DNA from 3 places in the Methylobacterium sp. Leaf94 genome. Region 3 is predicted to be linked to each of the others. Evidence: predicted binding sites of a transcription regulator. Region 3 holds the regulator's gene; each other region holds the start of a gene.
What was found. The regulator PhoB, encoded in region 3, activates phosphate uptake and scavenging genes when phosphate is short. The targets are predictions, from matches to a motif close to TGTCATNNANCTGTCAT.
Positions count from the first base shown of each region.

Region 1 (9,452 bases), on a different contig from region 3:
CCTCGGGGCCGCCGTTCTCGTTTGGGGGGCCGGTCGGCGACGGCCTCAGCGGCCGGTGCGCACCCGGGTCCAGCTCCGGGTGACGAAGCGCTGGGTGCGGTCGTCCCAGGCGGTGTTGCTGGCGAGGCGCTGCATCGTCGCCTCGTCCGGGTAGATGCCGGGATTGGCCAGGATCTCGGGCTTGACGAACTTCCGGGCCGCCGCGTTGCCGCTGGCGTAGGAGACGAAGTTGGTGTTGGCCGCCGCCACCTCGGGCCGCATCAGGTAGTCGAGGAAGCGGTGGGCCTCGGCAGGATGGGGGGCGTCCTTCGGGATCGCGAGGGCGTCGAACCACATCAGCGCGCCCTCGCGGGGGATGACATAGCCGATCTCGACCCCGTTCTTGGCCTCCTCGGCCCGCTTGCGCGCCTGCATGATGTCGCCGGAATAGCCGACCGCCAGGCAGAGGTCGCCGTTGGCCAGCCCGTTGATGTATTCCGAGGAGTGGAACTTGCGCACCGAGCCGCGGACCTTGAACAGGGCGTCGGTGACCTGGGTGATGTCGTCCCAGCGCTTGGAATCCGGCTTGAAGCCATAGAACGGCAGCAGGCTCGGGATCAGGTCCTCGGGGGAATCGAGCAGCATCACCCCGCAATCCTTGAGCTTGGCCATCAGGCCCGGATTGAGGACGAGGCCCCAGCTGTTGAGGGGCTGGTTCGCCCCCAGGCGCTCGCGCACCTGGGCGAGGTTCACGCCGATGCCGGTGGTGCCCCACATGTAGTCCACGGCGTAGGTGTTGCCGGGGTCGTAGGTGGCGAGCCGCGCGGCGATCTCGGGCCAGGCATGGACGAGGTTGGGAATCCGGGCCTTGTCGAGGGGCTGGAACACGCCCGCCCGGATCAGCCGCTGCAGGAACGGCCCGGAAGGGGCCACCACGTCGTAGCCCGAGCGCCCGGCCAGCAGCTTGGTCTCGAGGATCTCGTTGTTGTCGTAGGTGTCGTACACGACCTTGATCCCGGTCTCCCGGGTGAAGGCGTCGAGCACCTTCGGGTCGATGTAGTCCGACCAGTTGTAGATGTTGACCACGCGCTCGCCCTGCGGCGCGGGCGTCTGCGCCCGGGCCCCCGGCAGGCCGGGCGCCAGGGCGGCGAGCGCCCCGGCGACCAGCCCCCCGGACAGGAGCGCGCGGCGGGTGCCGGCTCGGCTCATGCCTGTCCTTTCGCGGCCACGACCACGATCTCGACAAGGTATTCGGGGGCGGCGAGCTTGGCCTCCACCGTGGCGCGGGCCGGCGGGTTGTCCTTCGCCACCCAGGCGTCCCAGGCGGCGTTCATCTCCGCGAAGGTGGCGATGTCGGCCAAGTAGATGGTGGCGGTGAGGATGCGGCTCTTGTCGGTGCCGGCGGCCGCCAGCAGGCGGTCGATCTCGCCCAGGATCTCCTGAGTCTGCGCGGTGACGCCGGCGCCCACCACCGTGCCGGCCACCTGGCCCGCGAGGAAGACCATGTCGCCGTAGGTGACGGCCTGGCTCATGCGGGGACCGGATTCGAAGCGCTGGATCGTCATGGCGGGGATACGTGCCTCTCGCGTGTCGGCCGCGGGATGCCGCGGGGCACCCCTGGAATGCCCCCTTGGCATCCCGGCTCGGGGCAAGCGTTGTGCCGCGTCGGGGACCCGAACGTAAAGGCCCCCCGCGCCCGGCGCGCGCGGCGAACCGGCCGCGCCGGATCGGCGTTTCCGTCCACGTGACAAAGTCCCGTCGTGCGGCGCAACTCATCCCGCGGGTGCGGCGTTCTCACCCCATGCGCCAAGGCCAAGGCTCGAAAGCCGGCCCCTGCCGCCAGTGACGTCCGACCCAGAGGGTTCGGCCAAGTTCGAGGATCAGCTCATGGGTATCATCTGGACCATCATCATCGGCTTTCTGGCCGGTGTCATCGCCAAGTTCATCATGCCGGGCAGCAACGAGCCCGGCGGCTTCATCCTGACCACGATCCTCGGCATCGTCGGCGCCTTCGTCGCCACCTTCCTCGGCCAGGCGCTGGGCTGGTACGGTCCGAACCAGGGCGCGGGCCTGATCGGCGCCGTCGTCGGCGCCATCGTCGTGCTGGCGATCTACGGCTTCATCCAGGGCCGCCGCTCGACCACCACGCTGTAAGGCCAGCGACGTCCGAAGCCCGAAACGAGACGGGGCGCCTCACCGAGGCGCCCCTTTTTCGTGTCCGGTCGCGATCCGCCCGATGCCGTGGGCACCGGGCGCGGGGCCGGTCAGGCCTCGGTGGCGGCCTTGACGGCGCAGTGGCCGGTGGCGCCGCGGATGGCGAGGCCGGCGCCGACCACGAGGGCCGCGAGGCTGAGCCACTTGTTCGGGCGCGGCTGCGCGGCGGCGGCGGCGATGCCGAGGCCGAGCACCACCGAGACGGCGCGCTCCGTGGTGGTGAGGTTCGGGGTGCCGCTGAAGATGTCGTGGATCATCGCATTGGCCATGCTGGCGTCTCCTGTGCTGCGTCGCGGGGCGAACGCGGCGGGGGAACGGGCGTTCCACCGCCGGCGTGCGGGGCGGCACGAGGTCGTCGCCGGGGCCGGTCCCAGCCACGCCCCAGCTAGCGGGCGTTGGGCAGCCGCACGGTCACCCCGGGCCTCGCCGCCGGGGCGTCCGGGCCGGCCGGCGGCGCCCCGCCCCAGCGGGTCGCCTCGATGCGCACCGAGCCCCAGCCGGTGGCGACCGTGATCGACAGCGGCAGCAGCAGCGCCCCGTCGAGGATCGGGGCGAAGCGCACCCGCATGTCGTCGTTGGCGGCCATGCGGCGGACGTTGCTCCCGCCGGAGCGGTGCCCGGAGATCGGCACCCAGCGCACCCGGCAGTCGAGGGCGGGGCCGCGATAGGCGCCCTCCGTCACCGTGGCGAGGCTGCCCCGCGACAGCACGAGGTCGGCCCGGCTCGCCCCGTCGAAGACCGGGATGCGCCGGTCGCACAGGCCGGGGTCCAGGGGAGCGGTCCCGAGGGGAATCGTCAGCATGGTCAGGGGGTCGACCACGCCGACCCTGTCCTCCGGCGCCACCGGGACCCGGTCGTCGCGCGGGGTCGGGGGCGGCGCGACGCTGGCGCTGCGCACGCGCCCGCCGGCGAGGTCGAGTTCCACCGCGATCGGCTTGCCGCCGTAGCGGCTGTCGATCCGGAAGGTGGCGGTGACCGCGCCGGCGCGATTCGTCGACCCCGCGACGGTGGCCTTGCCGGCCCCGTCGAAGAAGAATCCGGCGAGGCCGCGCAGGCCCGCCTCGAGCTCGAGGGCGTAGCGCGCGTCCGCCCGCTCGACCGCGAGGCTCGCCTCGCCCGCCGGCAGGTTCAGGAAGCTCAGGCCGTAGGCGGCCGTGAAGCGGCGCGTGGGCGCCTCCCCCGCGGCCTGCGCGCCGGCCCCGCCGGCCACCAGCAGGGCGACCGCCACGGCAAGGGAGGGCGGGGTCAGGGTCCGGATCTGTCTGTGCCTGCGCGCGGACACGGCCATCGCCTCATCGCGCCTCGGACGGCGCCCAGCCTGTCATATCGGCGTCGGGCGCCCGTGGTATGCGCGCTTCGGCACCTCGCGCGCGGGCGCACCCCGTGCGGCCCACCCCGCCCCTCGCGTGCCGCCAGGACACGACCCCGTTGGACCGACCCGCCCGATACGCCCTGTACTTCACGCCCGCCCCCGGCTCGGCCCTGGCCGCCTTCGGCGAGGCGATCCTCGGTCCCGGCCCGGCGCCCGGCCCGGAGGCGCTCCGGGCGATCCTGGCCGCCCACACCGCCGAGCCGCGCACCTACGGCTTCCACGCCACCCTGAAGGCGCCGATGCGCCTCGCCCCCGGCGCCACCGAGGCCGATCTCCTCGCGGCGGCCGAGGCCCTGGCCGCGCACCGGAGCCCCCTGCCCGTCGGCCCCCTGCGGGTCGCCGCCCTCGGGGCCTTCGCCGCCCTGGTGCCGGTTGCCCCCCCGGCCGCCCTCGGCCTCCTCGCCGCCGAGTGCGTCGCGGCCCTCGATCCCCTGCGCGCGCCCCTCACGCCCGCCGAGCGGGCCCGCCGCCGCCCCGAGCGCCTCGATCCCCGCGGCCGGGCGCTGCTGGAGAGCTGGGGCTACCCGCACGTCTTCGAGGCCTTCCGCTTCCACATGACGCTCACCGGCCCCCTCGGGCCGGAGGACGGGGCGACCGCCCTGCCCCTGCTGGCCGCCGCCGCCGCGGGCCTGCCCGACCTGACGGTCGATGCGGTGAGCGTGGTCGTCCAGGACGGCGCGGGCCCGTTCCGCCTCCTACGCCGCCTCCCCTTCCCCGCCTGACAGGATCGCCCGATGGTCTCCGATCGCCTCGGCCTCGAACCGGCCGTCCACCCGACCGCCGAGCTCTCGGCGTGCCGCCTCGGGCGCTACACCGAGGTCGGCGCGCGCACGCGCCTCAGCGAGACGCATCTCGACGATTACACGTACATCGTCGAGGACGGGCAGGCGAACCACACCACCATCGGCAAGTTCTGCTCCATCGCCTCCCACGTGCGGATCAACCCCGGCAACCACCCGATGGAGCGGGCCTCGCAATCCCACTTCACCTACCGGGCCGGCGCCTACTGGCCGGGGGAGGAGCGGGACGAGCCCGCCTTCTTCGCCCGGCGCCGGGCCCGGCCCGTCCGCATCGGCCACGACGTCTGGATCGGCCACGGCGCCGTCATCCTGGCCGGGCGCACCATCGGCACCGGGGCGGTGGTGGGCGCCGGCACGATCGTGACGCGGGATGTCGCGCCCTACACCGTCGTGGTCGGCAATCCGGGCCGGGTCGTGCGCCGCCGCTTCCCCGAGGCGATCGCCGAGCGCCTGCTGGCCCTGGCCTGGTGGGATTGGGACCACGCCCGCCTGCGCCGCGCCCTGCCGGACTTCCGCGCCCTGTCGATCGACGCGTTCCTGGAGCGCTACGAAGCAGAGGCCTGAGGCTTCCAGCTCTCGATTAGCCGAACAACTGTCATGATCCTGTCGTGCCCCGCGGGTTTACCGGCGTTCATCGTGAAGCGCCGGATACCCGCATGCTGATCCTCGAAGATCTGACGCGCCGTTACGGCGACCGCCGCGCCGTGGAGCGCGTCTCCCTCGCCATCCCCCGCGGCCGCTTCGTCGGCGTGATCGGGCGCTCGGGCGCCGGCAAGTCGACCCTGCTGCGGATGATCAACCGCCTCGCCGAGCCGACGGGCGGCCGCATCCTGTTCGACGGCCTCGACGTCACGGCCCTGCGCGGGCGGGACCTGCGGCGCTGGCGGGCGCGCTGCGCCATGATCTTCCAGCAGTTCCACCTCGTCGGCCGCCTCGACGTGCTCAGCAACGTCCTGATGGGCCGGCTCTCGGAGGTGCCCCGGCACCGCGCGCTGCTCAAGCTCTGGTCCGAGGGCGAGCGCGCCCTGGCCCTGGCCGCCCTCGACGGCTTCGGCATGGGCGACTTCGCCGGGCACCGGGCCGACCAGCTCTCCGGCGGCCAGCAGCAGCGCGTCGCCATCGCGCGGGCGATGATGCAGGCCCCCGACCTGATCCTGGCCGACGAGCCCGTGGCCTCCCTCGACCCGCGCAACACCCGCATCGTCATGGACGCCCTGGCCGAGGCCAACCGGCGCCACGGCATCACGGTCCTGTGCAACCTGCATTCCCTGGATCTGGCCCGCACCTATTGCGACCGCCTCGTCGGCCTCGCCGACGGCCGCCTCGTGTTCGACGGCGCCCCCGCCGACCTCACCGAGGACGTCGCCCGCCAGCTCTACGGGCTGGAGGCGGGCGAGGTCATGGACGCGCCCGCGCGCCGCGCGCCCTACCCCGCCGCCCTCGTCGCCTGAGTCCTGAAACCCTCCATCCGGGAGTTTCCCATGCTGACCCGCCGATCCCTCGCCGGAGCCCTCGCGCTCGCCCTCCTCGCCGCGCCCGCCGCCGCCCAGGACTGGAGTGCGGCCTATCCGGAGCTGACCCTGGCGGTGATCCCGGCCGAGAACGCGTCGGGCACCACCGATCGCTACGCGCCGATGACCGCCTACCTGTCGAAGGCCCTCGGGGTGCCGGTCAAGCTGCGCATCGCCAACGACTACGCCGCCGTGATCGAGAGCCAGCGCGCCGGCAACGCCCAGCTCGCCTTCTACGGCCCCGCCTCCTTCGCCCGCGCGGTGATGACCGGCGTCAAGGTCGAGCCCATCGTCAACCAGCGCCACAACACCGGCGCCTCGGGCTACTATTCGGTGGTCTACGTGCGCGCCGACAGCCCCTACAAGACGATCGAGGACCTCAAGGGCAAGAACCTGGCCCTGGTCGACCCGAACTCCACCTCCGGCAACCAGGCGCCGCGCTTCTTCCTGAACAAGGCCGGCTACCCGGTCGACACGGTCTTCGGCAAGACCGTCTATGCCGGCAGCCACGAGAACGCGGTCCTCGCCCTGGTGCAGGGCACCGTGGACGCGGCGGCCAACCTCTACAACACCGACACCGACACCATGGTCACCCGCATGGCCGCCAAGGGCATGCTGAAGAAGCCCGACGGCACGCCGATGAGCCAGGCCGATTTCCGCGTGGTGTTCAAGTCCGACTTCCTGCCCGAGGGCCCCTTCGCCATGCTGTCGAGCCTGCCCGACGCCCTCAAGGCGAAGATCCGCGAGGCCCTGGTGGCGATGCCCACGGCCGACAAGGCGGCCTTCGACCGGCTCTCGGACGGCAAGGACCAGGGCCTCACCCCCGTGACCCTGAAGGACTACCAGCCGATCATCGAGATGCTGAAGTTCAACGACGACCAGCGCCGCAAATCTTGACCGGACCCGTCACGAGCCGTGGGCGCGGGGGCGCGCCGGGGACGACCGATGCCTGAGCGGATCGCGCCCCTGCCCCCGGACCGGGCCGCCGCCCTGGCGGGGGCCTACGACGCCGTCGTCGCCGCGACCCGGCGCCGGACCTGGGCGGGCTTCGCCGGGCTCGTCGTCCTCACCGGGCTCGCCGCCTGGGCCGCGGAGGTGCGCCCCTGGGTGCTGGCGACCCATCTCGGCCGCTTCACAGACTACATCGTCCAGATCCTGCCGCCCCTGACCTGGGCGAACCTGCCGGGGGACCTGGCCGAATGGTACTGGGGCGGGCCGAAATGGCTCGGGCTCCTGGGGGAGACCCTGCTGATGGCCTATCTCGGCACCCTCCTGGGGGCGATCGGCGGCGTCCTCCTGTGCTTCTCCGCCGCCGCCAACGTGACGGGCAGCCGGACGGCCTGCATCCTGGTGCGGCGCGGGCTCGAATTCTGCCGCACCGTGCCCGAGATCGTGTTCGCGCTGCTCTTCGTCATCGCCTTCGGCCTCGGGCCGATGGTGGGCGTGCTGGCCCTGGCGATCCACAGCACGGGGGCGCTCGGCAAGCTGTTCTCGGAGGTCGTCGAGAACATCGACATGCGGCCGGTGGAGAGCCTCACCGCCGCCGGGGCCGGGCGGATCGAGACCCTGCGCTTCGCCGTGCTGCCGCAGGTGCTGTCGAACTTCGTCTCCTACGGGCTGCTGCGCTTCGAGATCAACGTGCGGGGTGCCGGCGTCATGGGCTTCGTCGGCGCCGGCGGCATCGGGCAGGAGCTCCTCGTGGCGATCCGCAACTTCTACTACGCCGACGTCAGCGCCATCCTGGTCCTGATCATCCTCACCGTGATGGCGATCGACCTCGGCACCGAGCGCCTGCGCCACGGGCTGCTCGGGGGCCTGCGATGACCGGCCCCGACCCGACCCCGGCCGAGATCGCCGCCCTGCGCCGGCGCTTTCCCGACAGCTTCCGGCCGGCCTGGCGGGGGCGCCTCCTGGCGGTCCTGGCGCTGGCCGGCCTCGCCGCCCTGGCGGCCTACGCCCTGGTGCGCCTCGATGTCTCCGGCGCGCGCCTGCTGGCCGGTCTCGGCCGCCTCGGCGAGTTCAGCCTGCTGATGTGGCCGCCCGAGACCGGCGGCCGGGCCTTCGCCTTCCTCCAGGCGCTGGCCGAGACCCTCGGCATCGCCTTCATCGGCACGCTGACGGCCGCGCTCCTGGCCTTTCCCGTGGCGTTCCTGGCCGCCCGCACCGTGGTGCCGAACCCCTTCGTGCACTTCACCGTCCGGCGCGGCCTCGACGTGATGCGCTCCGTCGACGTGCTGATCTGGGCCCTGATCTGGATCAACGTCGTCGGGCTCGGCCCCTTCGCCGGGGCGCTCGCCATCGCGTGCGCGGATGTCGGGGCGCTGGGCAAGCTGTTCTCCGAGGCGGTGGAGACCGCCGACGCCAAGGCCGGCGAGGGCGTCTCCGCCTCCGGCGGCACCGCGCTGCACCGCATCCGCTTCGGGCTGATCCCGGCGGTGCTGCCGGTGCTCGGCAGCCAGGTGCTGTACTTCTTCGAATCGAACACCCGCTCGGCCACCATCATCGGCATCGTCGGCGCGGGCGGCATCGGCCAGTATCTCAGCGAGCTGATCCGCGTCCTCGAACTGCGCCAGGTCGCCTTCCTGATCCTGATGATCCTGGTGACCGTGGCCCTCATCGACGCCGTCTCGGGACGCCTGCGCCGGGCCCTGATCGGCGGGGCCGCGCGCTAGGCGGCCGGTCCCGCGGCGAGATGGGGCGGATCGGGTCTGACGCGGCCCGGATCGTCCGCCCCGGGCCGGCCGGTCGCCGCATGGGGGATCGAGCCGCCGGGCGAACGTCCGAGGCATCGGCGCATCTCGCCGAGGGCGGGCGCCGTCGGGGACGTCCTGCCGGAAAGCTCCCGGGTCGGTACGTCATCGCAGGGGCGGGCTGTCCCGCGCATTCCAGGCCTTCCCGGGTCCGTGGTGGTGCGTCCCGTCTTCGCGGCACGCAGTGGAAATCCCGCCCGGCCGCGTTCGCCGGGATCGGGCCTGCGCGATGACTTGAGGTGGATCAAGGCGGATCGTTCGAAACCGGCCGAGGCTGAGGGCGGCTCAATCGGGAGACGAACGATGTCCCAGGCCGTTCCTTCGCCGCTCTCTGCCATCCGCGACATCCTCGTCGGGACCGCCATCGAATCCGACCGCCCGGAGGCCTCCGCCGCCATCGGCTACGGGCTGACCCTCGCGAGAGCCGCGGGCGCCCACCTGACGGTCCAGTCGGCCTCGTGGCGGCTGACCGGCGACGATGCCTGGCTCGGCGCGTTCGACCTCGACGGCGTGGCCGCCATCGACCGGCGCCTCGATGCGCTGGCTCGCTCCGTCGCGGACCGCGTGGCCGGGGATGCGGCGCAGGCGGGCGTGATCTGCACGGTCGAGACGCCGAGCCTGCCCTTCCCGGAGATCGTGGGCCGGCTCGCGAGGCAGGCGCGCCTGCACGACCTGACGGTCCTCGACGCGGGCTCCCGGACCTACGACATCGACCGCGAGATCGTCGAGAAGGCCCTGTTCATCAGCGGACGCCCCGTCATCGCCGTGCCGCCGGGCATCGAGGCCTTCTCCGCTCAGCGGATCTTCGTGGCCTGGGACGGCAGCG
Region 1 covers NZ_LMRM01000018.1:36,782-46,233, reverse strand. Annotated here, with positions in the region: gene ASG63_RS12205 (polyamine ABC transporter substrate-binding protein) at 46-1,188, opposite strand; gene ASG63_RS12200 (RidA family protein) at 1,185-1,544, opposite strand; gene ASG63_RS12195 (GlsB/YeaQ/YmgE family stress response membrane protein) at 1,867-2,133, shown strand; gene ASG63_RS12190 (YgaP family membrane protein) at 2,244-2,462, opposite strand; gene ASG63_RS12185 (DUF3108 domain-containing protein) at 2,579-3,481, opposite strand; gene ASG63_RS12180 (DUF1045 domain-containing protein) at 3,622-4,287, shown strand; gene ASG63_RS12175 (DapH/DapD/GlmU-related protein) at 4,300-4,929, shown strand; gene phnC (phosphonate ABC transporter ATP-binding protein) at 5,022-5,816, shown strand; gene phnD (phosphonate ABC transporter substrate-binding protein) at 5,847-6,773, shown strand; gene phnE (phosphonate ABC transporter, permease protein PhnE) at 6,822-7,700, shown strand; gene phnE (phosphonate ABC transporter, permease protein PhnE) at 7,697-8,548, shown strand; gene ASG63_RS12150 (universal stress protein) at 8,930-9,452, shown strand, end outside.
Region 1: ASG63_RS12180 (DUF1045 domain-containing protein) is a predicted target of PhoB. The motif match lies at 3,513-3,529, and genes of this name have one in related genera.

Region 2 (9,452 bases), on a different contig from region 3:
TCTGGGCCGCCTCGACGTAGAAGCGCAGGTCGTCGCCCTTGTAGGCCGCCGTCACGCCCCAGGGCATGTACATCACGCCGAGGGTCACGATCCCCGTATAGGTGATCATCAGGTGGAACGGCAGGGCTAGGACGCCGGTGACGTTGTGGGCGTCGAGCCAGCCGCGCTGGGCCGACTTGTCCCGCCGGAAGGTGAAGAAATCGGCGAAGATGCGCCGATGCGTGACGATGCCGGAGATCAGGGCGATGAGAAGAATCATCGCCGCGGCGCCGACGATCCAGCGGCCGAGGACCGGCATCATCTGGAGCTCGTAATGGAAGCGATAGAAGAAGTCGCCGCCCTGGGTGTCGCGTGCCTTGGTGGGCGCGCCGGTCTCGACGTCGAGCATGGCCTGCCCGAGGGGAGCCTCCAGGCTGTCCATCCAGTAGACGGCGATCATCGGCCGGTCCGGCTGCGGCACGGAGACGTACCAGGCCATGGCCTTCGGCGCATGGGCCTTCAGGTAGGCGACGCCGCGCTCGGCGGCCGGAACCGGATCGGAGGGACCGGCGTGCAGCTCCGGGCGCATCCAGAGCGAGAGGTCTGCGCGGTAATAGGTGGCGGTGCCGGTGACGAACACGGCGAACATCACCCACCCGGTGACGAGCCCGGCCCAGGTGTGGAGCCAGGCCATCGACTGGCGAAATCCCTGTCTCATGCGGGCGGTCCCATCGCGACGCCGTCGAGGGCCAGCCAGAGGCCGAGGCCCACCAGCGCGATCGGAAGCCCGAGGCCCAGAGCTGCGCGCAGCAGGGTCCGGGCGGCGAAGACCCAGATCACGGCGCCGGCCAGGATGGCGAAGCTGATCAGGGTCGCGGTGGCCACCGCCTCGGAGCGCACCATCGGCAGGGTCAGCGACAGGAACGCCGTCGCGAGCCCGGCCAGGGCGTATCCGCCGAAGGCCGCCAGCCCCACGCGTGCCGCCACCGCGGAGCGGTAGCGCCAGCCACGTCGCAAGCGGGCCCTGTCGAGGGGACCGGAAATCTCCGTCACGGGCAAACCCTTCGAGACTTACACGGGCGAGACCGGTGCGGAGACAGGCCCCGCAACGGCAGGCAAGATCGGCAATCCCGGCCGGGACAAAGCGCCGGCCGAGTCCCCAACGCGTGAGGATCACCCCCGCTATAGCGATCCTGGTCTTGGGCTCGCAAACCCTATGTTATGGAATCATTCCAATTCGACTTTGGGATGCTGCGTCGCGCCTGCGGCAACGTTGCGGTTCGCGCGCCGGTGTGACGGCGCGCAGGACGGTGGCGGCGCGCGGAATTCGTGTTGACGGGCCGCAGGTCGCGCCCTGTGCAACCGGACCGCGGGTTAGGATAAGGTGACGGCCAGCGTCCGCTTCCCGCCCACACCGCCCGAGAACAAGACACCCGATCGTGACCGCAAGCTCCCCCCGTCCCCCGATCCGCTTCCGCGGCCGCTCGTTCATGGCCCTGGTCCTCGCTCCGGTGCTGCCCGTCTCGGACTGGCTCGACGAGCTCGACGCGCTGGCCCGGCGCTCGCCGGCCTTCTTCGTGGGTCGCCCCGTCATCCTCGACGTGGCCGGGCTCGGGCTCGAGCGGGAGGCCCTCGTCGCCCTGGTGGCCGACCTCGCCGCCCGCGACGTGGCCGTGATGGGCATCGAGGGGGCCGATCCGGGCCAGCTCGGGGCCGGCCTGCCCCCGCCCCCGGCGGGCGGGCGCCCGGTCGATGCGGTCCCGACCCCGGAAGCGACAGCGGATACCGCGCCGGACGCGCCGGTCGTGCCGTCCGCGCCAGCTCCGTTCCGCTCGCTGATCCTCGATGCGCCCGTGCGCTCCGGGCAGACGATCCTGCACCTGGAGGGCGACATCACCGTGATGGGCTCTGTGGCCTCCGGGGCCGAGGTGATCGCGGGCGGCTCGCTCCACGTCTACGGCGCCCTGCGCGGCCGGGCGATCGCGGGGGCGGCCGGCAACCCGGAGGCGCGCATCACCTGCCGCCGGTTCGAGCCGGAACTCATCGCCATCGACGGGCTCTACCGCACCGCCGACGACCTCGGCCCGGTCCAGCGCGGGTTGCCCGCCCAGGTCCGTCTCGAGGGCGACGCCATCAAGGTGGCCGGCCTGGACTAGGCCCTACCGGCCCGTCCAGGCCGGGGGACGCTTGGCGAGGAACGCCTCCATGCCCTCGCGAAAATCCGAGCTGGTGTAGCAGAGGCGGATCAGGTCGTCGCCGGGACGCTCGTCGCCCGCATCGTCCGCGTCCTGAAGGCGGCGCAGGCCCTCCTTGGTCGCCCGCAGGGTGAGCGGCGCGTGACCGGCCACCAGGGTCGCGAGCTCCGTGGCGCGGGCCGCCAGGGCCTCGGCATCGGCCACGACCTCCCCGACGAGCCCGATGGCCAGGGCCTCCTCGGCCCCGACGAGGCGGGCGGTGAAGATCATGTCCTTGACCCGCGCCGGCCCGATCAGGGCGGAGAGCCGCCGCAGGTTGCCCAGCGAGAGGCAGTTGCCCAGGGTCCGGGCGATGGGAAAGCCCAGGCGGGCGTCGCGGGTGGCCAGCCGCAGGTCGCAGGCCGCCGCGATGGCAGCGCCTCCGCCCGTGCAGGCGCCGGCGATCGCCGCGATGGTGGGCACGGACAGGCGCTCCAGCGCGCCCATCACCCGGTCCATGAAGCGCTCGTAGTCGATCGCGTCCTGCGCGCTCGTGAAGCTCCGGAACTGGGCGATGTCGGTGCCGGCCGCGAAGGCCTTCTCGCCCGCACCCGTGATGACCAGGGCCTTGACGCTCCCGTCCGCCTCGAGGCGCGCACAGGCGTCGATCAGGCCCTGGTACATCCCGAAGGTGAGCGCGTTGCGCGCCTGCGGCCGGTTGAGGGTGAGACGCGCGATGCCGCCCTCGACCGTGAAGAGGAGTTCGTCGATCTGGGTCATGCGGGGTCCCTGGGCGCCGGGCGCGGATGCGTGCCCCTTCCTCTCGCCCATCGGGGCCGGGCGGAGCAAGCGGCCGGCCCCCTTCCCGCCTCAGAACACGGACGGCACGAACATTCCGGGCGGCACCGGGTGGCGGGTGTAGTCGTCGTGGCGCTCGCGGTCCGGCAGGTGCACGGGCGGATGCGCGACGTCGCCGTAGGGGATCTGCGTCAGGAGGTGGCTGATGCAGTTGAGGCGGGCGCGCTTCTTGTCGACCGCCTCGACCACCCACCAGGGCGCCTCGGGGATGTGCGTCCGGGCCAGCATGTCCTCCTTCGCCTTGGTGTAGTCCTCCCAGCGGCGGCGGGACTGCACGTCCATCGGCGAGAGCTTCCACTGCTTCAGCGGATCGTGGATGCGCATCTGGAAGCGGAAGGCCTGCTCCTCGTCGGTGATCGAGAACCAGTACTTGAGCACGATGATCCCGGAGCGGGTCAGCATGCGCTCGAATTCGGGCACGGAGCGGAAGAATTCCTCCACCTCGTCGGGCGAGCAGAACCCCATCACGCGCTCGACGCCGGCGCGGTTGTACCAGGAGCGGTCGAACAGCACGATCTCGCCGCCGGCCGGCAGGTGGGTGACGTAACGCTGAAAGTACCACTGGGTGCGCTCGCGCTCGTTCGGGGCGGGCAGCGCCGTGACGCGGCAGACGCGCGGGTTGAGCCGTTGGGTGATGCGCTTGATCACGCCGCCCTTGCCGGCGGAGTCGCGGCCCTCGAAGATCACCACGACGCGCAGCTTGTGGGCCTGGACCCAGTCCTGCAGGCGCACCAGTTCGTGCTGCAGACGGAACAGCTCGCGGAAATAGACCTTGCGGTCGAGGCCGGGCGGACGGGCGGGCTGCCCGAGTCCGTCGGCCAGGCGCTCGAGGCGCTCGTCCTCCATCTCGAGCTCGAGTTCCTCATCGAAATCGTCGGCGACCTCCCGGCGGATCGCCTCGATCTGCGCTGCCCGCTGTCCGCCGTCCATGTGGAAGCCCCGTCCCCGCCGAATTGCCGGCCGCGCTTAGACCACGGCATCATGACAGGCTTGATACGACGTGAGGGGCCGGCGACGGTCCGAGGGAACGGGGACCGCACATCGCGGGTTGAACGACAAGCTGCGCCATTTCGCGGGCCGCGAGCCCGGCTCGCCCGGCGCCCCACACATCTAGAGGGTCCACCCATGAGCCTGATCGGACGCATCGTCACCAAGCTCCTCGGCAACGAGGATCGTCCCGTGGTCCGCGACGACCGCAACTACGATTCCGGCACGCCGCTCGGCCGCCTGGTGACCAAGATCCTGCGGAAGTAAGAGCGCTCTCCGGGCGGCCGAGGCCGCCCGGTTTCCAAAGCCCTGGGCGGCTGAGTCCGCCCGGCTCCGGGCTGTGCTCGCGGCTCAGGCCGCCCGGCGCTTGGCCTTCTTCTCGCGTCCCTGGCCCGGCGCACGCTGGCCGGCCCGGGTCCGGTCGAGCACGAATTTCGCGTAATCGTCCATGTCGCCCGCAAAGGGCTTGATCGTGTTGTCGGCCGCCAGCCACAGTCGATCCGCCACCAGCTCCATCAGCGAGCGGTCGTGGGTGATGAGGATGACCGCCCCGCCGTAATCGTTCAGCGCGTCGAGGAGCGCCCTCCGGCTGTCGATGTCGAGATGGTTGGTCGGTTCGTCGAGGATGAGCAGGTGCGGCGCCTGCATCGCCAGGAGGTTGAGCAGCAGGCGCGCCCGCTCGCCGCCCGAGAGCGCGTCCACCGTCGTCTCCTGCTTGTCGAAGGCAAGGCCGAAGCTTGCGAGCTTGGCGCGCCGGGCCGACTCGCTGTCGTCGGGGCGCTCGCGCCGGATGATCGCGAGCGGCGTGTCCTTCGGGTCGAGGGCCTCGATCTGGTGCTGGTGGAACCAGCCGACCTGCACGCGCCCTTCCCGCACCATGCGCCCGTCCCGCACCGCGAGGGCGCCCGCCGCCATCTTGGCGAAGGTCGACTTGCCCGCGCCGTTGACCCCCAGCAATCCGATGCGGTCGTCGACGTCGAGGGTCAGGTTGAGGTCGCGCAGCACCGGCGCGTCGTCGCCATACGCGATGGTGGCGTCGGTGAGGTGCATCAGGGGCGGAGCCAGCGGCCGCTTCGGCGAGGGCAGGTGGAACGGTGCCACGTGCTCCTCGATGGTGGTGGCGATCGGCTCCAGCTTGGCGAGGCGCTTGACGCGGGACTGCGCCTGGGCGGCCTTCGAGGCCTTCGCCTTGAAACGATCGATGAAGCTCTGCAGGTGCGCGCGCTCCGCCTCCTGCTTCTGCTTGGTCGAGGCCTGGAGGCGGGCCTTCTCGGCCCGGCGCTTCTCGAAGTCGTCGTAGCCGCCGGTGTAGAGTTCGAGCTTGCCGCCGGCCACGTGCAGGATCGCGTCCACCGAGTTGTTCAGGAGCTCGCGGTCGTGGCTGATGATCAGGGCCGAGTGCGGGTAGCGCTTCAGGCGCGCCTCCAGCCAGAGGGCGCCCTCGAGATCGAGGTAGTTGGTGGGCTCGTCGAGGAGCAGCATGTCCGGCTCGGCGAAGAGCGCGGCGGCCAGGGCCACGCGCATGCGCCAGCCGCCGGAGAATTCCGCCATCGGCCGGGTGAGGTCCTCCACGGAGAAGCCGAGGCCGGCGAGGATCTCGCCGGCGCGCGCCGGGGCCCGGTCGGCGTCGATCTCGATGAGGCGGGCATAGATCTCGCCCAGGCGCTCGGGCGCGGCGGTCTCGAGCTCGGCGTTCAGGGCCTCCCGCTCCACGTCGGCGGCCAGGATCGTATCGATCAGGCTGACGGGGGTCGCGGGGTGTTCCTGATCGACGGAGGCGACGCGGGCGGTCTTCGGCAGCAGGATGGCGCCGCCGTCCGGCTGCAGTTCACCCAGGATGATCTTGAAGAGCGTCGACTTGCCGACGCCGTTGCGGCCGACGAGCCCGACCTTGGCGCCGGGCGGCACCGCGACGCTGGCGCGATCGAAGAAGCGCCGGCCCCAGGCGCTGAAGGTGAGGTCGTCGATCTGAATCATGCGGGGGCTCGTCGGGGGCGGGGGCACCGGACGGACCCGGACGCGGGCCGGACCCTATCGCACCGCACCATCCGGCGCGAGGGGTGCGGCACGCAACCGGCCCCCTCGCCCCACGCGCCTCGGGGCGTGCCCGGGCGGGAAACGACCCGGGCGCCGGCCTATTGCGCGGCCACCACCGAGGCCTTCACCAGCGGCGCCACGGGCACGCTCTTGCGCCAGAACGTGCCGGTGCGGCCGGTCTCGTAGCCGGTCTCGTACAGGCTGCGCATGTAGCCGGTGTCGAAGCCGCGGGCCGTGGAGGTGTTGGGCGCGGATTCGTCGATGTAGGCGAGGTTGAAGCCGATGCCGTTGTTGCGGGTGAAGGCATAGGTCGAGGCCAGGGTGGCGCGGCTGCGGGCTCGGCTCGCCGTGGTGAACGCGCGCTCGACGATGGAGAGCGTGTTGTTCTGGGCGAGGTCGAATTCCGGCTCCAGGCGCCCGTTGATGATGACGTAGATGTCCGACTTGGCGCCCGCCTTGAACCGGCCGTCGCGCAGCAGGAACGATTGCGGGAGGGTGAAGACCGGCGTCACCACGGAGCCGTCGACATGCATCTCCTGGAAGGTGCGCTGCGCCGCCTGGACGTCGATGAGCTGCGGCGGGAACACCGCCGGGATGCTGGCCGATGCGGTGAGCACGTCGGTGAAGAGGTCGAGGGCGGCGGGGCCGCCGCTGGTGGCGATGGCGCCCATGTTCCAGATCACGGCGCGCTGGGCATCGAGGTTCGTCGTCACCACGAGGAGGCGACGGCCCTTGGCATGCTGGGCGGCGACCGCCGCCAGGAGGTCCGGCGTCACGTAGCGCCGCACGAGGTCCCGCAGGCGCCCGTCCCCGAACAGGCCCGAGCCGAACAGCACGTTGGCGAAGCTCGGCGACTGGACCAGAGTCGAGGCGACGCCACTGGTGTAGATGTCCTTCAGGATGGCGTCGTATTCCGGCCCGACGAAGGCGAAGGGCGCGATCAGGGCACCGGTGGAGACGCCGGAGACCAGGGAGAATTCCGGGCGCTTGCCGGACTCGGTCCAGCCGTTCAGCAGGCCGGCGCCGTAGGCCCCGTCGCCGCCACCGCCGGACAGGGCGAGGTAGGCGAACGGCACCCTGCTGTTCTGGGGGCGCGCCGACATCTCGGTGAAGGTCTTCTCCGAGGCATCCGCGTAGGCGCGGACGTTCGGATCGAGCCCTGGCAGGACCGCGTCGGCCGCCTCGCTCGCCGTGTAGGGCGTGCGCGGCGTGCTGCCACAGGCCGCGACCTGGCCCGCAACGAGCAGGGCCAGGAGCCCCCGGGTCCAACGGCGACGACGCAGGTTCGACATGTCCACAGCCAAGTCCACAGCCTCAATCCCGGAGCCCGACCCCGGCACGACCCTAGCACGGAAAATGAGCTTGGCCGTTGCCGCGTTCCGGCTACGCTTCGCGACGCTGGACCGGTGTGGCATTCGGGCAGCAGCCGCGCGATCCCACGGGATCGTGTGGAAGCATGTCGACGGCCGGAGCCTCCGCGGCCCGGCCCGACATCAAATGAACTTCCTGCGCACACGTCCGTTGGAGCACCATACGGTGACGGTTGACCGTTGCGGTCACGACCCGACGTCCAGTTCCCCTCGCGAAACCTGCTTTCGCCGACCGGTCGCGCTCACGCGGAGCGGCCGTGCCGCCCGCATGTGCCGTCGATGGTCCTGACGATGACGGCGTGAGCAGGACAGCCCCAGGGATCAGTGGCGCGAGGAGGCAGAGGCGATGGAACGAGACGACGCGTGGCACCTGACGGGTGATCTGATGATCGAGCACGGCAAGGGCGATCCGTTCGCCGCCGCCATCCGGGCCACCCGCATGCCCATGATCGTCACGGACCCGCGCCGCGACGACAATCCGATCGTCTTCGTCAACGATGCCTTCCTGCGCCTCACCGGCTACGAGCGCGGCGAGATCATGGGGCGCAACTGCCGCTTCCTGCAGGGCCCCGACACCGACCCGAACGCGATCCAGCAGCTCCGCGAGGCCGTGGGTGCCCGGCGCGACATTTCCGTCGACATCCTGAACTATCGCAAGGACGGCACCTCGTTCTGGAACGCCCTCTACATGAGTCCGGTCATCACCAAGGGTGGTGACCTGCACTACTTCTTCGCCTCGCAGCTCGACGTCACCGACCGGGTCGACGCGCAGATGCGGACGCAGAACGAGAAGGAGCACTTCGAGCGCGAGGTCGCCAAGCGGACGCGCGAGCTGTCGGACGCCCTGGCGGCCAAGACCATGCTCGTGCACGAGGTCGACCACCGGGTGAAGAACAATCTCCAGATGGTGGCCTCGCTCCTCACGATGCAGACCCGGAGCATCTCGGACCCCACGGCGCGCGAGGCGATGAAGTCGATGCTGACCCGGGTCGAGGCCCTGGGAACGGTGCACAAGCGCCTCTACCAGTCCCACGACGTCGAGCGCTTCGACGTGGCCGAGTTCGCCCGCGAGCTCGCCACGGACCTCGTGCGCGGCTCCGGCCGATCCGAGATCAGCCTGCACCTCGACCTGGAGCCCGTGGAGGTCCCGGTGGAGAAGGCGCCGCCCGTGGCGCTGATGATGAACGAGCTCATCACCAACGCGCTGAAGCACGCCTTCCCCAGCAACCGGCCGGGACGCCTCTCGATCCGGGTCCAGCCCGATGGACGCTACTTCGGCATCCGGATCATCGACGACGGCATCGGCATGCCCCAGGAGGTCGTCGGCACGCGCTCCTTCGGCAAGCGCCTGATCGAGAGCTTGGCGCGCCAGCTGAATGCCAGTATCGCCTGGCAACCGGGCGATCCCGGAACGTCGATCGACATTCGCCTCCCGCGCGAATCCCCGGGCGCCAAGGACAGCACGTGAGCGAACCCCTCCGGGTACTGATCGCGGAAGACGAGGCGCTCATTCTGATGCAGCTGGAATTCCTCGTGGAGGATGCCGGCCACGTCGTCCTCGGCAGCGCGGCGACCGCCGCGGAGGCGATCGGGATCGCCCGCGAGGTGCGGCCGGATCTCGTTTTCGTCGACCTCCAGCTGCGCGGCGGCTCGTCCGGCATCGACATCGTCCGGGCGTTGCGGGACGATGCCGCCATGATCCTGGTCTTCGTCACCGCCAATGCCCAGCACCTGCCCGAGGGATTCGAAGGGGCTGCCGGCGTGATCGCCAAGCCCTTCACTGAGGCGGTTATCTTCGACACCCTGGCGTATTTCAGCGAGTGCGTGCACGCGCCGCCGCCGCGCTCCCCCCTGCCCCTCGGCCTACGCCTCGCGCCCGCCTATCGCGACGCCCTCGGCGTCTAGGCCGGCTCAGCGGTAGCCGGCCGCCTGCAGCTCGAACAGCTCGGCGTAGCGGCCACCCAGCGCCTGCAGCTCCGCATGACTGCCCGATTCGATGACCCGACCACCGGCAAGGACCAGGATGCGGTCCGCCATGCGCACCGTG
Region 2 covers NZ_LMRM01000003.1:112,523-121,974, reverse strand. Annotated here, with positions in the region: gene ASG63_RS03335 (PepSY-associated TM helix domain-containing protein) at 1-697, opposite strand, end outside; gene ASG63_RS03330 (iron transporter) at 694-1,032, opposite strand; gene minC (septum site-determining protein MinC) at 1,470-2,135, shown strand; gene ASG63_RS03320 (enoyl-CoA hydratase/isomerase family protein) at 2,139-2,933, opposite strand; gene ppk2 (polyphosphate kinase 2) at 3,024-3,941, opposite strand; gene ASG63_RS03310 (hypothetical protein) at 4,137-4,265, shown strand; gene ASG63_RS03305 (ABC-F family ATP-binding cassette domain-containing protein) at 4,350-5,975, opposite strand; gene ASG63_RS03300 (patatin-like phospholipase family protein) at 6,134-7,327, opposite strand; gene ASG63_RS26770 (histidine kinase dimerization/phosphoacceptor domain -containing protein) at 7,752-8,873, shown strand; gene ASG63_RS03290 (response regulator) at 8,870-9,310, shown strand; gene ASG63_RS03285 (ABC transporter ATP-binding protein) at 9,317-9,452, opposite strand, start outside.
Region 2: ppk2 (polyphosphate kinase 2) is a predicted target of PhoB. The motif match lies at 3,982-3,998, and genes of this name have one in related genera.

Region 3 (9,452 bases):
GGCCGGCAGCGACAGGGCGTAGTTCGTCATCAGCTGGCGGCGGTAGGACTCCGCCGTGGCGTCGCCCTCCAGGCGCAGCAGGGTGGCGTCGGAAACCGGCGGCACCGTGAACCGGTAATCCTCCAGGCCGATCGGCGCTTCGAGGACGAGGCTGTTGACCCGGGTCGGGGCATTGCGCGCGAGGCGCACCGCCAGCATCCCCCCCATGGAATGGGCCACCACGTCGACCCGGGCCAGGCCGAGGGAGTCGAGCAGCGCCACGGTGTCGGCCGCCATGGCGTCGAAGGTGTAGGCCCCCACGGGCTTGGCCGACTTGCCGAAGCCGAGCTGGTCCGGGGCCAGCACCCGGTAGCCCGCGCGGGTCAGGGCCTGGATCACCGGCTGCCAGTAGCTCGACGGGAAGTTGCGCCCGTGCAGCAGCAGGACGGTCCGGCCGTTGGCCTGTCCCTCCGCGGGCACGTCCATGTAGGCGAGGCGCTGGCGCTCGCCGTCGCGCATCCGCTCGAGATAGAAGACCGGGTACGGGTAGGCGAAGCCCTCCAGGGCGATGCCGAGGGGCGCCGTGTCGTTGGCGGTCGGCTGGGCGGCGGCGGGCGCCACGGACAGCAGGGCCGCCAGCAGCAGGGCGGAGAGTTTGAGGAGCGCGTCCATGTGGGGTCCCGGCAACGGCGCGCAATCCTACGCACCGGGCTGACATAGCGCAGGTTCCGCACCAGCGTCGCCCGATCCCGGTGACAAACGACACGCCGCGTTTCCCCGGCCCTTGCGGTTTCCGGCCCGGCGTCCCAGGGCTCGGCCATGACCACCGACGTTCCCGGCCCGGATCCGCGCGGCCGACCTTCCTCCCCGGACCGGACGACGTCCCGGGATCAGGATCCCTCCCAGGGTCAAGATCTCCCGCACCAGGATCTCCCGCCCCGGACACCGCCCGAGCCCGGACTGGACGGCATTCCGGTGCGCGAACGCATGCTGGCGCTCCTCGCGATCGGCCTCGCCATGACCATGGCGGTCCTCGACGGCGCCATCGTCAACGTCGCCCTGCCGGTGATGGCCAAGGACCTCGGGGTCGAGCCCTCCGCGGCGATCTTCGTGACCAACAGCTTCCAGATCGCGGTGACGGCCGCCCTGCTGCCCCTGGCCGCCCTGGGCGACATCCTGGGCTATCGCCGGATCTACCTCGCCGGTCTCGCCGTGTTCACGGCGGCGTCCGTCGCCTGCGCCTTCGCCCCCAGCTTCGAAGCCCTGGTGGCCGCGCGGATCGCGCAGGGGCTCGGGGCCGCCGGCATCATGAGCGTGAACACCGCCCTGGTGCGCTTCATCTACCCGCAGCGGATGATCGGGCGCGGCGTCGGCAACATCGCCCTGGTGGTGGCCATGGCCTCCGCCGCCGGTCCGACGGTGGCGGCCGCCATTCTGTCGGTGGCGAGCTGGCCCTGGCTGTTCCTGGTCAACCTGCCGGTGGGGCTGATCGCCCTGACGGTGGGGGCCCGCACCCTCCCGGTGACGCCCCGGAACGGCGGGCGCTTCGACCTCCGCAGCGCCCTCCTCAACGCCGTGACCTTCGGGCTCCTCATCATCGGGGTCGACGGCCTCGGCGACCCGGCGACCCGGGGCGTGGCGCTGGCCGAGATCGGGGCGGCCCTGGCGATCGGCGCGGTGTTCGTCCGGACCCAGACCCGGCTGGCGCGCCCGCTCCTGCCCGTCGACCTCCTGCGGATTCCCGCCTTCGCCCTGTCGATGGCGAGCTCGGTCGCCTCCTTCGCGGCCCAGATGATGGCCTACGTCGCCCTGCCCTTCTACTTCCAGGACGTGCTGCACCTCTCCGAGACCCAGACCGGCTTCCTGATGACGCCGTGGCCCCTGGCCATCGCCCTGATGGCCCCGATCTCGGGGCGCCTCGCCGACCGCTACGCCCCGGGACTGCTCGGCGGCTTCGGCCTCGCCCTGATGGCCACCGGCCTGACGGCGACGGCCCTCCTCCCCGCGGGCGCGTCGCATCCCGACATCGCCTGGCGCCTGACCCTGTGCGGCCTCGGCTTCGGGTTGTTCCAGTCGCCCAACAACAAGGTCATCATCACCAGCGCCCCGCGGGACCGCAGCGGCGGGGCGAGCGGGATGCAGTCCACCGCCCGCCTCACCGGGCAATCCTTCGGCGCGGCCCTGGTGGCGGTGATCTTCGGCCTGCACCAGGGCGGCCCGCCGGCCGGGCCGGTGACCGCGACCCTGTGGTGCGCCGTCGCGCTGGCGAGCCTCGGGGCGGTGACCAGCGTCCTGCGGCGCCAGCCCCGCGCCTGACGCATCCGCCGCGATCGCACCAGGGCCCGACCTGCGCGTTGACCCGGATCAGTGCCTCTCCGAAGGACGATCCCATGAACCTCGACCTGTCCGGCAAGCGCGCCCTCGTCAGCGGCTCCACCAGCGGCATCGGCTACGCCATCGCCAAGGCCCTGGGCGAACTCGGCGCCAACGTGGCGATCAACGGGCGGACGCAGGACCGCGTCCGCGACGCCGTCGACCGCCTGAAGCGCGAGACCGGCCGTGCCGGCTTCATCGGGGCGCCCGGGGACGTCGCCAGTCCGGACGGGGCGGCCCGCGTGGTCGCCGGCCTGCCGGACGTCGACATCCTGGTGAACAACACCGGCATCTTCGAGCCGAAGCCGTTCTTCGAGATCCCGGACGAGGACTGGCAGCGGTTCTTCGAGACCAACGTGATGAGCGGCGTGCGCCTGGCGCGGGCCTACACCCCCGGCATGGTCGCGCGCGGCTGGGGCCGGGTGGTCTTCATCTCCAGCGAATCCGGCGTGAACATCCCGGTGGAGATGGTCCATTACGGGATGACGAAGACCGCCCAGCTCGCCGTGGCCCGGGGGCTCGCCGAGACCGTGTCGGGCAGCGGCGTCACCGTGAACAGCGTGCTGCCGGGGCCGACCCTGTCCGAGGGGGTCGCCGATTTCATGAAGAGCATGGCGCAGGGGCAGGACGGCGGAGCCGGGGGCGCCGTCGACCTCGACGCCGCCGGCCGCGCCTTCGTGGCCGAGCACCGCCCGACCTCGCTGATCGGCCGCCTCGCCACCGTCGAGGAGGTCGCCAGCATGGTCGCCTACATCTGCAGCCCGGCCGCCAGCGCCACCAGCGGGGCGGCGCTGCGCGTCGATGGCGGCGTGGTGCGCAGCATCGTGTGAGGACGCGCCGCCCCGACGCGTGGCGGCCGGTCCGGTAAGGATTTCGCAAGCTCTGCCGCCGACCCTGGCCCGAACGCACGGGAGGGCGGTCGATGGGGGATTATGCGCTGGAAGGTCCACGCTGGGGAACGGGCGCGGCAGGCACGGGCGGCGGCACCGTCACCTGGGCCGTCGACGGCACGATCCCCACCGGCTTCGTGAGCCTCCTCCAGGCCGCCTTCGCCACCTGGGCCGCCGCCGCCGACATCGCCTTCCAGCAGGTGGCCGCGACGGCCAACGCCCAGATCGACTTCACCCTCGGGGGGATCGACGGGCTCGGCAAGACCCTGGGCTACGCCACCTATTCCTACAGCGGCCAGCGCATGCAGTCCGCGGAGGTGACCTTCGACAGCGGCGAGGGCTGGCACGCCTCCGGCGCCCGCGTCTTCGGCACCCAGAACGTCGATTTCTCCCTGGTGGCGCTGCACGAGATCGGCCACGCGCTCGGCCTCGACCATTACGACGCCAAGCCCGAGGTGATGAACACCATCCTCGACAGGGGCATCACGACCCTGTCGGCCGGCGACATCGCCGGGATCCAGGCCCTGTACGGTGCGCCGCCCGCCCCGGTGGTGGCCGCGGCGGCACAGACGAGCCCGGTCGCCGGCACCGCCGTCACGGCGGTCTATCGGTTCTACGACACCCATACGGGGGATCACTTCTACACCACGAGTACGGCCGAGAAGGCGCAGATCGAAAAGACGCTGCCGTGGTTCACCTACGAGGGCACCCCGTGGGCGGCCCCGGCCCAGGGCGCCGACACGGTGGACGTGTTCCGGTTCTTCGACACGGCCTCGAACGCCCACTTCTTCACGACGAGCGTCGCCGAGCGGGACCAGGTCCTCAAGACGGCGCCGACCTACACGTACGAGGGCGTGGCCTTCGAGGCCTACGCGGATGCGGGCGCCCCCGGCGGCCTGACCCTGGAGCGCTTCTACAACACCCAGACCGGCCAGCATCACTTCGCCGGCAGTGCCGAGGAAGCCAACGGCATCAACCACGGCGCCGCCGGTCCGGGCTGGGTCGACGAGGGCAAGGCCTTCACCGTCCACCTGCCCACCGATGCGATGATCTTCGCCTAGGCGGCGGGCCCGGCTGTCCGCCTGACGGCTGGGCCGACGCGCCTCGGGATCGGCTACTCGGCCTCGGCCTCGAACATCTCGTCGAAGGAGTAGCCCGAGCCGCGGACCGTGCGGATCGGGTCGCTCTGGCGCGGGCGGTTCAGGGCCTTGCGCAGGCGCCCGACATGGACGTCGACCGTGCGCTCGTCGATGTAGACGTCGTGGCCCCAGACGCCGTCGAGGAGCTGCTCGCGCGAGAACACCCGGCCGGGGCTCTGCATCAGGAATTCGAGGAGCTTGAACTCGGTCGGCCCGAGATGGATCTCGCGGCCTTCCCGGCGAATGCGGTGGCTGACCCGGTCGAGCTCGATGTCGCCGGCCACCAGCAGGTTGGCGACGTGGGCCGGCTTGGCCCGGCGCAGCAGGGCGCGGACCCGGGCGAGGAGCTCCGGCACCGAGAACGGCTTCACGATGTAGTCGTCGGCGCCCGTTCCGAGGCCCCGGATGCGGTCGCCCTCCTCGCCCCGCGCCGTGAGCATGATGACCGGCAGCCGCTCGGTCTCGCGCCGGGCGCGGATGCGGCGGCAGAGCTCGATCCCCGACAGGGCCGGCAGCATCCAGTCGAGCAGGACGAGGTCAGGCACCTGCTCCTGCAGGCGCAGGTCCGCCTCGTCGCCGCGGGCGGCCGAGTCGACGATGAACCCCTCGGCCTCGAGGTTGTAGCGGAGGAGGAGGGTCAGGGCCTCCTCGTCCTCGACGATCAGGATACGCGTACTCATCGTGCGCTTTCGATCAGACCGGCACGGGGGTCAGGCCGCGCCGGGCATGTCCACGGTGGCGTAGTTGGACGCGTCGTTCTTCGGGCGCTCGCGCTCGGCCAGGAGGTTCTCGCCGGTGACGAGGTAGTGGATCGTCTCGGCGATGTTGGTGGTGTGGTCGCCAATGCGCTCGATGTTCTTGGCCACGAACAGGAGATGCGTGCAGAACGAGATGTTGCGCGGGTCCTCCATCATGTAGGTCAGGAGCTCGCGGAACAGGGAATTGTAGAGGGCATCGATGGCGTCGTCGCGCTCCCAGACGTCGAGGGCCGCCTTGGTGTCGCGGCTGGCATAGGCGTCGAGGACGTCCTTGAGCTGCTCCTGCACCAGGTCGCTCATGTGCTGGACGCCGATGACGATCTTCTGCGGCTGGATCTGGTCGGCGATCGCCACGACGCGCTTGGCGACGTTCTTGGCAAGGTCGCCGATGCGTTCGAGATCGTTCGACACGCGGATCGCCGTCACGGTCTCGCGCAGGTCGATGGCCAGGGGCTGGCGCCGGGCGATGAGCAGGATCGCCCGCTCCTCGATCTCGCGCTGGAGGGTGTCGAGGCGGGCGTCGGCGGCGATCACCGCCTGGGCCAGGGGCGCGTCCCGGCGCACCAGGGCCTCGCCGGCCTCGGTCATCATCTTCTCGGCGATGCCGCCCATCTCGGAGATCGAGCGGCGCAGGTCCTCGAGGTCCGTATCATAGGATTTGACGATGTGGTCGGGCATGGGGTTCGCTCCTCGATCGGGCCCGTCTGTCCGGGGCCCGCCCTGGCGGTGATGGGGGACGCGGGCCGAGACCGGCCGGCGGAGGATCAGCCGAAGCGGCCGGTGATGTAGTCCTGCGTCTGGCGCTTTTCCGGATTCATGAAGATGCGCGTGGTGGGCCCGAACTCCACCAGTTCGCCGAGATACATGAAGGCGGTGAACTGCGAGATGCGCGCCGCCTGCTGCATGTTGTGCGTGACGATGACGATGGTGAATTCCGAACGCAGCTGCTCGATCAGCTCCTCGATGCGGCCCGTCGAGATCGGGTCGAGGGCCGAGGTCGGCTCGTCGAACAGGATCACCTCGGGGCGCTGGGCCACCGTGCGGGCGATGCAGAGGCGCTGCTGCTGGCCGCCCGAGAGGCCCATGCCGGATTGCTTGAGCTTGTCCTTCACCTCGTCCCAGAGGGCGGCCTTGCGCAGGGATTCCTCGACGCGCATGTCGAGGTCGGCCTTGGGCAGCTTCTCGTAGAGGCGCAGGCCGAAGGCGACGTTGTCGTAGATCGACATCGGGAACGGGGTCGGCTTCTGGAACACCATGCCGATGCGCGAGCGCAGCTCGTTCAGGTCGACCCCGGAATCCAGGACGTTCTGGCCGTCGAGGAGGATCTCCCCTTCCGCGCGCTGGTCCGGATACAGGCTGTAGATCCGGTTGAAGGTGCGCAACAGGGTGGACTTCCCGCAGCCCGACGGGCCGATCAGCGCCGTGACCTGGCGGTCGTGGAAGTTGAGGTTGACCGACTTCAGGCCGTGGAAGCTGCCGTAGTAGAAGTTCAGGTCCTTGACGGCGATGCGGACCGGTGAGGACTCGTCGGCCTTGTGGCGTCCGGTGAGCTGCGCGGACGTGATCCCGGGGGCGGCGTTCATCGGTTCAAGATCCTATCGGGCGAAGCGGCGGGGACAGGCGGCGCGCGGGTGGTCAGCGCGACCGCTCGGTCTTGATGACGAAGCGGGCCACGATCGACAGGGCGAGGATCGTGACGGTGATGAGGAGGGCGCCGGCCCAGGCGAGCTGCTGCCAGTTCGGATAGGGCGAGAGGGCGAACTGGTAGATCATCACGGGCAGGTTCGGCACACCGCCCATCAGGTTGGGGGCGAACCAGCTGTTGTTGTTGAGCGCGGTGAAGAGCAGCGGCGCGGTCTCGCCGGCGATGCGGGCCAGGGCCAGGATGATGCCGGTGACGATGCCGGCGCTGGCGCCGCGCCAGGTGATGCTCCGGATGACGATGGAGGGCGGGGCGCCCAGCGCGGCGCCGGCCTCGCGCAGGGTCGAGGGCACGAGGCGCAGCATGTCCTCGGTGGTGCGCACGATCACCGGGGTGGCGATGATGGCCAGCGCCACCGCGCCGGCCCAGCCGGAATAGGAGCCCATGGGGCGCACCATCAGCGTATAGACGAACAGGCCGATGAGGATCGAGGGCGCCGAGAGCAGGATGTCGTTGAGGAAGCGGATGACGTCGGCGATCTTCGAGTTGCGGCCGTACTCGGCCAGGAACGTCCCCGCCATCACGCCGACGGGCGTCGCCACCAGGATGGCCAGGAGGGTCATCACCAGGCTGCCGAGGATCGCGTTGGCGATGCCGCCGCCCTCGGAACCGGGCCCCGGCGTCGGGGCGGTGAAGAGGGTCGGCGAGACGCCCTTGATGCCCTCGACCACCAGCATGAACAGGATCGAGCCGAGCACGACGATGCCCACCAGCGTGGCGATCGTGCTCGCCAGGATCAGGATCCGGTCGGCGACCCGGCGGCCGGGCCGGACCCGGCTGATCCGGGCCGGGGCGGCGGTGGTGAGGGGGTTCGCGGCGTCCATGATGCGGCTCCTGACGACTCGGTGAGGCTGGCCTCAGGCGACCTTCGCGCGGCGGGTGAGGAGGCGCGCGACGATCAGGACGAAGAAGGTGATGACGAAGAGGATGCAGCCGAGGGCCATCAGGGCGTTCAGCTGCATGCCGTCGGCCTCATTGAACTCGTTGGCGATGCGCGAGGCGATGGTGGAGCCCGGGTCGAAGACCGAGCCCGAGAGGCGGTTGGCGTTGCCGATGACGAAGGTCACCGCCATGGTCTCGCCGAGCGCCCGGCCGAGGCCCAGCATGATGGCCCCGATGATGGAGACCGAGGCCTGGGGCACCAGCACGTGGCGCACCACCTCCCAGGTGGTGCAGCCGATGCCGTAGGCGCTCTCCCGCAGCACCGTCGGGATCTGGTCGAGCATGTCGCGGGTGATCGAGGCCACGAAGGGCACGATCATGATGGCCAGGATGATGCCCGCGGTGAGGATGCCGACGCCCGAGGGGACGCGGGCATAGAACAGGGTGCCGACGATCGGCATGCCCTCGACGAGGTTCGACACCGGCACCTGCACGAAGCGGGCGAAGAGCGGGGCGAACACGAACAGGCCCCACATGCCGTAGATGATGCTCGGCACCGAGGCGAGGAGCTCGATGGTCATCGAGACGGGCTTGCGGGCCCAGCCGGGGCAGAGCTGCGTCAGGTAGACGGCGATGCCGAGCGAGAGCGGCACGCCGATCAGCAGGGCGAGAACGGCCGAGGCCAGGGTCCCGACGATGGCCACGAGGCCGCCGTACTGCTCCTGCCCGATGTTCCAGACGCTGGAGGTGATGAAGCCGAGGCCGAATTCCTGGAAGGCCGGCCAGGCGCCGTACGCGATGGAGGCCAGGATGCCGGCCAGAAACAGGAGCACCAGGATCGCCGCGCCGTAGGAGGCCGCGCGGAACAGGCTGTCGCCGAGGCCGCCGGGCGTCTTGCGGGCCGCGGCGCGGCCCCGCGTCAGGGCGATCTGGTCAGTCAAGGCGGCCATCCGAATGTCTTCTCTTCACCGGGCGGCGTCCTACCCTGCGCCGGTCGTCGGCGCGAGGGGGGATCACCGGATCGTTGCCAAGGGGTGGCGATAGGGGGTGGCGAAGGGGGAGCCCGGCATCGCGACGCCGGGCCCGTCGGTCGCAGTCATTGGGGCGCGGTGGCTCGCCCCCTGGCCCCGCGGGCGGAGCGCCCGCGAGGTTCGGCTTCCCGGGTGAGGACGGGCCTACATGTTGAAGACGGGTTTGCCGTCCTTGCCCTTGATCTCCTTCCACGCGTCGTGGATCTGGCTGACGACGGTGTCGGGCAGCGGCACGTAGTCGAGGTCGACGGCGAGCTTGTCGCCGTTCTTGTAGGCCCAGTCGAAGAACTTCAGCACTTCGGCGGTGCGGGCCGCGTCGGCCGGATCCTTGTGGACCAGGATGAAGGTGGCGGCGGTGATCGGCCAGGCGCCCTCGCCGCCCTCGTTGGTCAGCGAGATGCCGAAGCCGGGGGCGGCTTTCCAGTCGGCGCTGGCGGCGGCGGCCTGGAAGGCCTTGTCGTCGGGCTGCGGGAACTTGCCGGCCTTGTTCTGGATCAGGGCGTAGCTCAGCTTGTTCTGCTTGGCGTAGGCCGACTCGACGTAGCCGATGGCGTTCGGGACCTGCTTGACGGTGGCGGTGACGCCCTCGTTGCCCTTGCCGCCCTGGCCCACAGGCCAGCTGATCGTGGTGGCCGCGCCGTACTCCTTCTTCCAGGGCTCGGAGACCTGGGAGAGGTAGGTGGTGAAGATGTTGGTCG
Region 3 covers NZ_LMRM01000008.1:97,271-106,722, reverse strand. Annotated here, with positions in the region: gene ASG63_RS06590 (alpha/beta fold hydrolase) at 1-651, opposite strand, end outside; gene ASG63_RS06585 (MFS transporter) at 967-2,295, shown strand; gene ASG63_RS06580 (SDR family NAD(P)-dependent oxidoreductase) at 2,370-3,182, shown strand; gene ASG63_RS06575 (matrixin family metalloprotease) at 3,275-4,303, shown strand; gene phoB (phosphate regulon transcriptional regulator PhoB) at 4,357-5,061, opposite strand; gene phoU (phosphate signaling complex protein PhoU) at 5,092-5,817, opposite strand; gene pstB (phosphate ABC transporter ATP-binding protein PstB) at 5,904-6,722, opposite strand; gene pstA (phosphate ABC transporter permease PstA) at 6,775-7,665, opposite strand; gene pstC (phosphate ABC transporter permease subunit PstC) at 7,699-8,673, opposite strand; gene pstS (phosphate ABC transporter substrate-binding protein PstS) at 8,899-9,452, opposite strand, start outside.